Regions from separate parts of the Pseudomonas sp. G3-39 genome, predicted to be linked through region 4. Evidence: predicted binding sites of a transcription regulator. Region 4 holds the regulator's gene; each other region holds the start of a gene.
What was found. Region 4 encodes sigma-54, which starts transcription at its own class of promoters, with help from an activator protein. Its sites were predicted from a motif close to ANTGGCATNNANNTTGCTNT; they were not measured.

Region 1 (2,177 bases), 690 kb from region 4:
CCGCTGCGCGAATGCCTCGACGGTTTGACCCCGCTGGTGGAACACTTCCTCGATCAGGCCAGCCGCCAGATCGGCTGTTCGCTGCCGAAACTGGCGCCGGCAGCGATGGATCGCCTCAGTCATTACCACTGGCCGGGCAACGTGCGGCAGCTGGAGAACGTGCTGTTCCAGGCGGTCTCACTGTGCGAGGGCGGCACGGTCAAGGTCGAACACATTCGCCTGCCGGATTACGGCGTGCGTCAGCCGCTTGGCGATTTCTCGCTGGAGGGTGGGCTGGACGAGATCGTCGGACGCTTCGAGAAAGCCGTACTGGAGCGGCTGTACTCCGAACACCCGAGCAGTCGGCAACTGGGTAAGCGGTTGGGGGTTTCGCATACCACCATCGCTAATAAGCTCCGCCAATACGAAGTTGGTAAAGATCCCGAGAGTTAACAGCAACACTGTGGTGAAAAGAGCTTTTGTGGTGAGGGGATTTATCCCCGAAGGGTGGCGAAGCCGCCCCAAACCCGGCAAATGCGGTCCATTCGATACACCATCAATGGATGGATTGGGGCTGCTGCGCAGCCCATCGGGGATAAATCCCCTCACCACAGGTTCTTTTTCCATCTGCAACAATCGGGATTGCCGCCAAGCGGCATAACACCGCCGGTTTTTCGACTTCGATACATTTCCAATTTCCCCGCAAAACCCCGCAAGTCCTTTGTTTACCGGGCCGCAAGCCGCCAGAAAAAAGTTGGTCTGCAAATTGCTTATGGCTCAGCAGTACAGCGGTGGGCGGCAAACGTCCGGCATGCAGAGGAAAGAGTGTGGACAAGTACCTTTATGTGGCAATGACCGGCGCCAGTCAGAACGCACTGGCGCAAAAGGCCCATGCCAACAACCTGGCGAACATCTCCACCAATGGTTTTCAGCGCGACCTGGAGCAGGCGCGTTCGATGCCGGTGTTCGGTGACAGCTTTCCGGCGCGTGCGTTTGCCATGAGCGAACGGCCCGCCACCGACTTCACCGCCGGTTCGCTGGTGCAGACCGGGCGTGACCTCGACGTCGCCGTGACCGGCAACGGTTTTATTGCCGTGCAGAACCCTAACGGTGGCGAAAGCTACGTGCGCACCGGCAGCCTGAACATCGACGCCCTCGGCGTATTGCGCGCCGGCAACGGCATGCCGGTACTCGGCAATGGCGGTCCGATCGCCGTGCCGCCGGAGCAGCAGGTCGAAGTCGGTGAAGACGGCACCATCAGTATTCGTGCGATGGGCGAAGGCCCGCGCGTCATGGCGGAAGTCGACCGGATCAAACTGGTCAATCCGGACATCAAGAACCTCAACAAAGGCCTCGACGGCTCGATCTACACCAAGGACGGCCAGCCGGCGCCGGCCGATGCCAACGTCAAACTGGTGTCGGGTTTCCTTGAGTCGAGCAACGTAAATGCCGTGGAAGAAATGACCTCGGTGCTGGCCCTGGCCAAGCAGTTCGAGTTGCACGTCAAGATGATGAACACCGCCAAAGACGACGACCAGGCCATGGCTCGGGTCTTGCAGATCAGCTAATTATCAGAACGTCGCGCCGTAAAACAGGCGCACGAGGAGAATCGAATGCTTCCGGCTCTATGGGTTGCCAAAACCGGTCTGTCCGCCCAGGACACCAACCTGACCACCATTTCCAACAACCTGGCGAACGTCTCGACCACGGGTTTCAAACGTGACCGTGCCGAGTTCCAGGACCTGCTGTACCAGATCAAGCGTCAGCCAGGCGCTCAGTCGACCCAGGACAGTGAATTGCCGTCGGGTCTGCAACTGGGTACCGGTGTGCGCATCGTCGGCACCCAGAAAAACTTCACCGCCGGCAGCCTGCAAACCACCGAGCAGCCGCTGGACATGGCCATCGACGGTCGTGGTTTCTTCCAGATCCTGCAGCCGGACGGCACCACGTCCTACACCCGTGACGGTACTTTCCACCTCGACTCCAACGGTCAGATCGTCAACGCCAGCGGTTTCGCCCTGGAACCGGCCATCGTTATCCCGAACAACGCGCAGAGCTTCACCGTCGGCACCGACGGCACCGTGTCGATCACAGTGCCAGGCAACCCGGCCGCTCAGGTGATCGGCAACCTGCAAACCGCCGACTTCATCAACCCGGCCGGTTTGCAAGCAGTGGGCAACAACCTGTTCCTGGAAACC
Region 2 (2,177 bases), 610 kb from region 4:
TCAGGCGGCAGGTCGTACAGGTTTTTGTCAGCGGCATCGCCTGGGTGGATCTTGTTCTGGATACCGTCCAGACCGGCCATCAGCAGTGCTGCGAAAGCCAGGTACGGGTTGGCAGCCGGATCCGGGAAGCGTGCTTCGATACGACGGCCGCGTGGGCTGTTGACGTAAGGAATGCGGATCGAGGCGGAACGGTTGCGCGCCGAGTAGGCCAGCATTACCGGAGCTTCGAAACCTGGCACCAGACGCTTGTAGGAGTTGGTGGCCGGGTTGGTGAAGCCGTTCAGGGCCTTACCGTGCTTGATGATACCGCCGATGAAGTACAGGGCGGTTTCGGACAGGCCGGCATAGCCTTCGCCAGCGAAGGTGTTCTTGCCGTCTTTGGCGATGGACATGTGCACGTGCATGCCCGAGCCGTTGTCGCCGTACAGTGGCTTCGGCATGAAGGTCGCGGTGCGGCCGTATGCGTCGGCAACGTTGTGGACAACGTATTTCAGAGTCTGAACTTCGTCAGCTTTCTTCACCAGGGTGTTGAACTTGACACCGATTTCGTTCTGACCGGCAGTCGCCACTTCGTGGTGGTGAACTTCAACGGTCTGGCCCATCTCTTCCAGTGCGTTGCACATGGCAGTACGGATTTCGTGGTCGTGGTCGAACGGCGGAACCGGGAAGTAGCCGCCTTTGATACCAGGACGGTGGCCTTTGTTGCCGCCTTCGATGTCCTGGTCGGACATCCACGAGCCTTGTTCGGAGTAGATCTTGAACATCGAGCCGGAGATGTCCGACTTGAACTTCACTTCGTCGAAGATGAAGAATTCTGGTTCTGGGCCAGCGAAGACTGTGTCACCGATACCGGTGGTCTTCAGGTATTCCTCGGCGCGGTGAGCGATGGCGCGCGGGTCGCGATCGTAACCTTGCATGGTCGACGGTTCGATGATGTCGCAAACCAGGATCAGGGTTGCGTCTTCGGTGAACGGGTCCAGAACGGCAGTGTCGTCGTCCGGCAGCAGAATCATGTCGGAGGCTTCGATTCCTTTCCAGCCAGCGATGGAGGAACCGTCGAACATCTTGCCGACTTCGAAGAAGTCGTCTTCCAGCGCATCGCGAGCCGGCATGGTCACGTGGTGCTGAGTGCCTTTGGTGTCCGTGAAGCGCAGATCAATCCACTTGACGTCATGATCTTTGATGAGTTGAACCGACTTCGACATAGTGTCCTCCGGGTGGCTTAGGGCTTGGTAGTGGATGCCCTTAATAGGGGTGATGCCGGCGCAGATACTCTGCCAAGGCAACCTGCCTCACAAGGGAGCAAATTGCATGCCAGTGCCCCAGCATGGGTTTTTTGCCCCAATTTCACGCTTTGAGCACCGCAAAGTGCCATAAGAGTGAAAATCTCGCCCCTTAATGTAGCGCTTCAAATCAGAAATGACCTGTTTTGGTGCAAGTGAAACCTTCTGCATATTAACTGGTTAAACCTTGAGCAATTTCCGCTATAATCCGCGCCCCCCTTTTTCGGCTGGCCCTGCGCGCGCTGTTTTCATGAAACTAATCGTAAAAGTCTTCCCCGAGATCACCATCAAAAGCCGCCCTGTCCGGATGCGTTTCATCCGCCAGCTGGCCAAGAACATCCGCGCCGTGCTCCGCGATCTGGACCCGGCCGTGGTGGTGAACGGTGTGTGGGACAATCTCGAGCTGGAAACCCGCGTTACCGACCCCAAAGCCTTGAAAGAGATGGGTGAGCGCCTGGTCTGCACCCCGGGTGTCGCGCATTTTCTGCAGATCGACGAGTACCCGCTGGGCGACTTCGACGACATCACCGAGAAGTGCAAACAGCACTACGGCGATGTACTGGCCGGGAAGATTTTCTCGGTGCGCTGCAAGCGTGCAGGCAAGCACCCGTTCAGCTCGATGGACGTCGAAAAATACGTCGGCAGCAAGCTGCGTCGTGAGTGCGGTGCGGCCGGAATCGACCTCAAAGACCCGGAAATCGAAGTTCGCATCGAAGTTCGCGACCAACGGTTGTTTGTCATCCACAGCCAGCACAACGGCATCGGCGGTTACCCGCTCGGCGCCCTGGAGCAGACGCTGGTACTGATGTCCGGCGGCTTTGACTCGACGGTTGCCGCGTACCAGATCATGCGCCGCGGCCTGATGGCGCATTTCTGCTTCTTCAATCTGGGCGG
Region 3 (2,177 bases), 940 kb from region 4:
CATTCCGTAACCGCCGGAGCCCTGGGTCTCCTTGACCACCAGATCCGGAAGATTGGCCAGCACGTGGGAAAGTTCCGAGGGGTTGCGGCACTGCCAGGTCGGCACGTTCTTCAGGATCGGTTCTTCATCGAGGTAGAAACGGATCATCTCGGTGACAAACGGGTACACCGATTTGTCATCCGCCACCCCAGTGCCGATGGCATTGGCCAGCACTACATTGCCCGAGCGATAGGACGACAGCAGCCCCGGTACACCGAGCATCGAGTCGGGGTTGAATGCCAGCGGATCGAGGAACGCGTCGTCGAGACGGCGGTAGATCACGTCCACCGCTTTCGGCCCGTCGGTGGTGCGCATGTACACCTTGTCGTCACGCACGAACAGGTCGGCGCCCTCCACCAGTTCAACGCCCATTTCTCGCGCCAGGAAAGCGTGTTCGAAGAACGCACTGTTGAAGCGCCCCGGCGTCAGCACCACCACACTCGGGTCGTCGATCGGGCTGGAGCTCTTCAGGGTGTCGAGCAACAGATTCGGGTAGTGGTCGATGGGCGCGATGCGCTGGGCGGCGAACAGCTCCGGGAACAGGCGCATCATCATTTTGCGGTCTTCGAGCATGTAGCTGACGCCGCTCGGCGTGCGCAGGTTATCTTCGAGCACGTAATAAGTACCGTCGCCATCGCGCACCAGATCGACGCCGGAGATGTGCGAATAGATGTCGCGGTGCAGATCCAGGCCCTGCATCGCCAACTGGTACTGCTCGTTGGCCAGCACCTGTTCGGCGGGGATGATCCCGGCCTTGATGATGCGCTGCTCGTGATAGAGGTCGGCGAGGAACATGTTCAACGCCTTGACCCGCTGGATGCAGCCACGCTCGACGATCCGCCACTCGCTGGCGGGAATGCTGCGCGGAATGGTGTCGAACGGAATCAGGCGCTCGGTACCCTGCTCGTCGCCATAGAGCGTGAACGTGATCCCGGCCCGGTGGAACAGCAGATCGGCCTCGCGTCGCCGTTGTGCCAGCAACTCGTCAGGCGTGTCGGCCAGCCAGCGGGCGAACTCCCGGTAATGCGGGCGGACCTGGCCGCCGGCATCGTACATTTCATCAAAATAGGTGCGGATCATGCCGTACTCCTTGTCACCCGGACCTACAGGCCTTCGCAAGGCCCGTGCCATCGGCATAAACGCTTTGATTTCAATCGGTTGGATAATCACGCCGCAAGCACCGCACCATTCCTGTGCGGCAATGGCCCCAACCGGATTGCCCCCGCTTCATTGCGACGCATTGCATCGCCTATCACCAGCATAGTCAGAGTTGATTTCACCGCTCGCACCGAGCTGCGGATAATCGGCGCATTCGCTGAAAACTTCCCCGGTGAAGGTTTCAGCTCCACTGATCCGGACTGCCCGCGCAGTCCCCGCAGGCCGTAACCCTGACCGGTTTCCTCTCCTTATCGGTCTTCCCTTTAGCCACCCTCTCCGGTGGCTTTTTTTTGCCCGGGATTCTTGTTTCAGGGTTTTGCCACGGACTATTCGGCGGCCAGAAACGACAACGGCCAACCCGAAGGTCAGCCGTTGCTCAATACCTGAAACCAGAGATCAGTTCAGACGATGGCGGTTACGCACCTCCTGCTTGACGCCCCAGCCCTCGATGATGCCGCCCAGCGGCTCGACCACGGCAGAGAAGCCCTGCTCGAAATCGCCAATGTCGTCATAGGTTGCGTACATCACTTTGCTCAGTTCCAGCGACCAGGCGCCATCGTCGCGCGCACTGACCTGGGCATTGATGGATTCACCACGAAATTTGCCTGCCGCCCTGCGCGCCCGCTCCTCGTCCGGGAAAATGGCGTAGAACTCGATGGGATGGAACCGGGAAAAGTCGAAACCGCCTTCTTTCATGCGGCGCAGAACATTGCTGCTGATGTCTTCTTGATAGGCTGTGCTCATGAATCGTCCCCCTCGGATAGATGGATAGACTTTCCGTATTCCCGCCCCGGGCCTTACAGGCCAAAGTACTTCGGCAACGTGGTTGCACGCGGGAAACAAGCATGTAGCTGACAAGACCAGACCTTAGCGATTGTTTCGCTGATCTCGCTTGCAGAGTAGCCCCAAGATAGAGCTGCTGCCAAGGCCTGGTGCTTCAAGTGACAGGAAGAATTTCAGATTGGCGTGATACTGCGGAT
Region 4 (2,177 bases):
CAGGATACTTTCAAGTCGGATCATGGGTTGGGAGTGTTAACGACCTGTCGCGCCCTGAAGGAGGCTCTGGGTCTTTTCCTTATGCTTTTTGAGTTGGCGATCCAGCTTGTCGGTCAGTGAGTCGATCGCAGCGTACATGTCGGTATCTTCTGCGTTGGCGACCACTTCGCTGCCGGGTATATGCAAGGTGGCTTCGATTTTCTGCTTGAGCTTTTCGACGCACATCGTGACTTGCACGTTGGTGATCTTGTCGAAATGGCGCTCCAATCGTTCGAGTTTCTCGTTGATGTAGGTGCGCAGAGGTTCGGTCACTTCCAGTTGGTGTCCACTGATGTTGACTTGCATACAGCTTCTCCTTCGTTGCCAGTGCATAAAGCGGCAGGCCGAAAAGCCTGCCACTGGAACGCTGTAACGTGGCTTACATCAACCGCTTGCGTTCGCTCGAAGGCGCGATCCCGAGGGATTCGCGGTACTTGGCGACGGTGCGGCGAGCCACCTGAATGCCTTGTGCCTCCAGTAAACCAGCGATCTTGCTGTCACTCAACGGCTTTTTCTGATTTTCCGCCGCAACCAGTTTTTTGATGATCGCGCGGATCGCTGTCGACGAGCATTCACCGCCTTCGGAGGTGCTGACGTGGCTGGAGAAAAAGTATTTCAGTTCATAAATACCGCGCGGGGTATGCATGAATTTCTGCGTGGTGACCCGGGAAATCGTCGATTCGTGCATGCCGACCGCCTCGGCGATGTCATGCAGGACCAACGGCTTCATGGCTTCATCGCCATACTCCAGGAAGCCGCGCTGATGCTCGACGATCTGGGTGGCCACCTTCATCAGGGTTTCGTTGCGGCTTTGCAGGCTCTTGATGAACCAGCGTGCCTCTTGCAACTGGTTGCGCATGAAGGTGTTGTCGGCGCTGGTGTCGGCGCGACGGACGAAACCGGCGTACTGCGCGTTGACCCGCAGACGGGGCACTGACTCCTGATTCAGCTCGACCAGCCAGCGTTCGTTATCCTTGCGCACAATGACGTCGGGCACCACGTACTCGGCTTCGGTCGATTCGATCTGCGAGCCCGGACGCGGATTGAGGCTTTGCACCAGTTCGATGACCTGACGCAACTCGTCTTCCTTGAGCTTCATACGCCGCATCAACTGACTGTAGTCGCGACTGCCGAGCAGATCGATGTAATCGCTGACCAGACGTTTGGCTTCGTTGAGCCACGGGGTCTTGGCCGGGAGCTGACGCAGTTGCAGCAGCAGGCATTCGCCGAGGTTGCGCGCCCCGATACCGGCCGGTTCGAACTGCTGAATGCGGTGCAGAACGGCTTCGATCTCGTCCAGCTCGATGTCGAGCTCCGGATCAAAGGCGTCGAGAATTTCTTCGAGGGTTTCGTCCAGGTAGCCCTGATTGTTGATGCAATCGATCAGGGTCACGGCGATCAGGCGGTCGGTGTCGGACATCGGCGCCAGGTTCAATTGCCACAGCAGATGGCTTTGCAGGCTTTCGCCGGCGGACGTGCGGGTGGTGAAGTCCCACTCGTCGTCATCGCTGCTGGGCAGGCTGCTGGCGCTGGTCTGGTAGACGTCTTCCCAGGCGGTATCAACGGGCAGTTCGTTAGGAATGCGCTCGTTCCATTCGCCATCTTCCAGATTGTCCACCGTCGGGGCGGCTTCCTGATAGGACGGTTCCTGAATGTCGGTGTTGGGTTTTTGTTCGGCGTTGTCGGCCAAAGGATCGGTATTGTCGAAGTCGTCGCCTTCTTCCTGGCGTTCGAGCATCGGATTGGATTCCAGGGCCTCCTGGATTTCCTGTTGCAGGTCCAGGGTCGACAATTGGAGCAGGCGGATGGCCTGTTGCAGCTGCGGTGTCATCGTCAGCTGCTGGCCCATTCTCAAGACTAGCGATGGTTTCATGGCAGGGGCTTAACACCTTATTCGCCGGCGCGCATGCGCCATCCACTACAGGGCGCCGGAGCGCCAAACTTAAGCAAATTATATGCCTGAAACTGTCGTGTTTGCCTAGAGCGCTGTAACAATAAAAGCGTATAAAACTTTGTTGACGCATCGCGTCGGAGCACGGTGAACATCTTTGAGGCGTCGTGTCTGCCTAGAGCGCTGTAACAATAAAAGCGTATAAAAGCCTGCTTCATCGATACAGCACCCGGAGGCTGGCCAAGTG

Region 1: the regulator sigma-54 is predicted to act here: its motif matches at 733-752, upstream of ACOYXG_RS07160 (flagellar basal body rod protein FlgF).
Region 2: the regulator sigma-54 is predicted to act here: its motif matches at 1,300-1,319, upstream of glnA (glutamate--ammonia ligase).
Region 3: the regulator sigma-54 is predicted to act here: its motif matches at 1,152-1,171, upstream of ACOYXG_RS08360 (circularly permuted type 2 ATP-grasp protein).

Annotation. Positions count from the first base shown of each region.
Region 1 covers NZ_CP186497.1:1,585,245-1,587,421, forward strand. Annotated here, with positions in the region: gene ACOYXG_RS07155 (sigma-54-dependent transcriptional regulator) at 1-432, shown strand, start outside; gene ACOYXG_RS07160 (flagellar basal body rod protein FlgF) at 807-1,547, shown strand; gene flgG (flagellar basal-body rod protein FlgG) at 1,593-2,177, shown strand, end outside.
Region 2 covers NZ_CP186497.1:280,888-283,064, forward strand. Annotated here, with positions in the region: gene glnA (glutamate--ammonia ligase) at 1-1,205, opposite strand, end outside; gene thiI (tRNA uracil 4-sulfurtransferase ThiI) at 1,534-2,177, shown strand, end outside.
Region 3 covers NZ_CP186497.1:1,833,408-1,835,584, reverse strand. Annotated here, with positions in the region: gene ACOYXG_RS08360 (circularly permuted type 2 ATP-grasp protein) at 1-1,119, opposite strand, end outside; gene ACOYXG_RS08355 (ribonuclease E inhibitor RraB) at 1,594-1,941, opposite strand; gene ACOYXG_RS08350 (hypothetical protein) at 2,154-2,177, opposite strand, start outside.
Region 4 covers NZ_CP186497.1:894,725-896,901, forward strand. Annotated here, with positions in the region: gene ptsN (PTS IIA-like nitrogen regulatory protein PtsN) at 1-24, opposite strand, end outside; gene hpf (ribosome hibernation-promoting factor, HPF/YfiA family) at 37-345, opposite strand; gene ACOYXG_RS03915 (RNA polymerase factor sigma-54) at 419-1,912, opposite strand.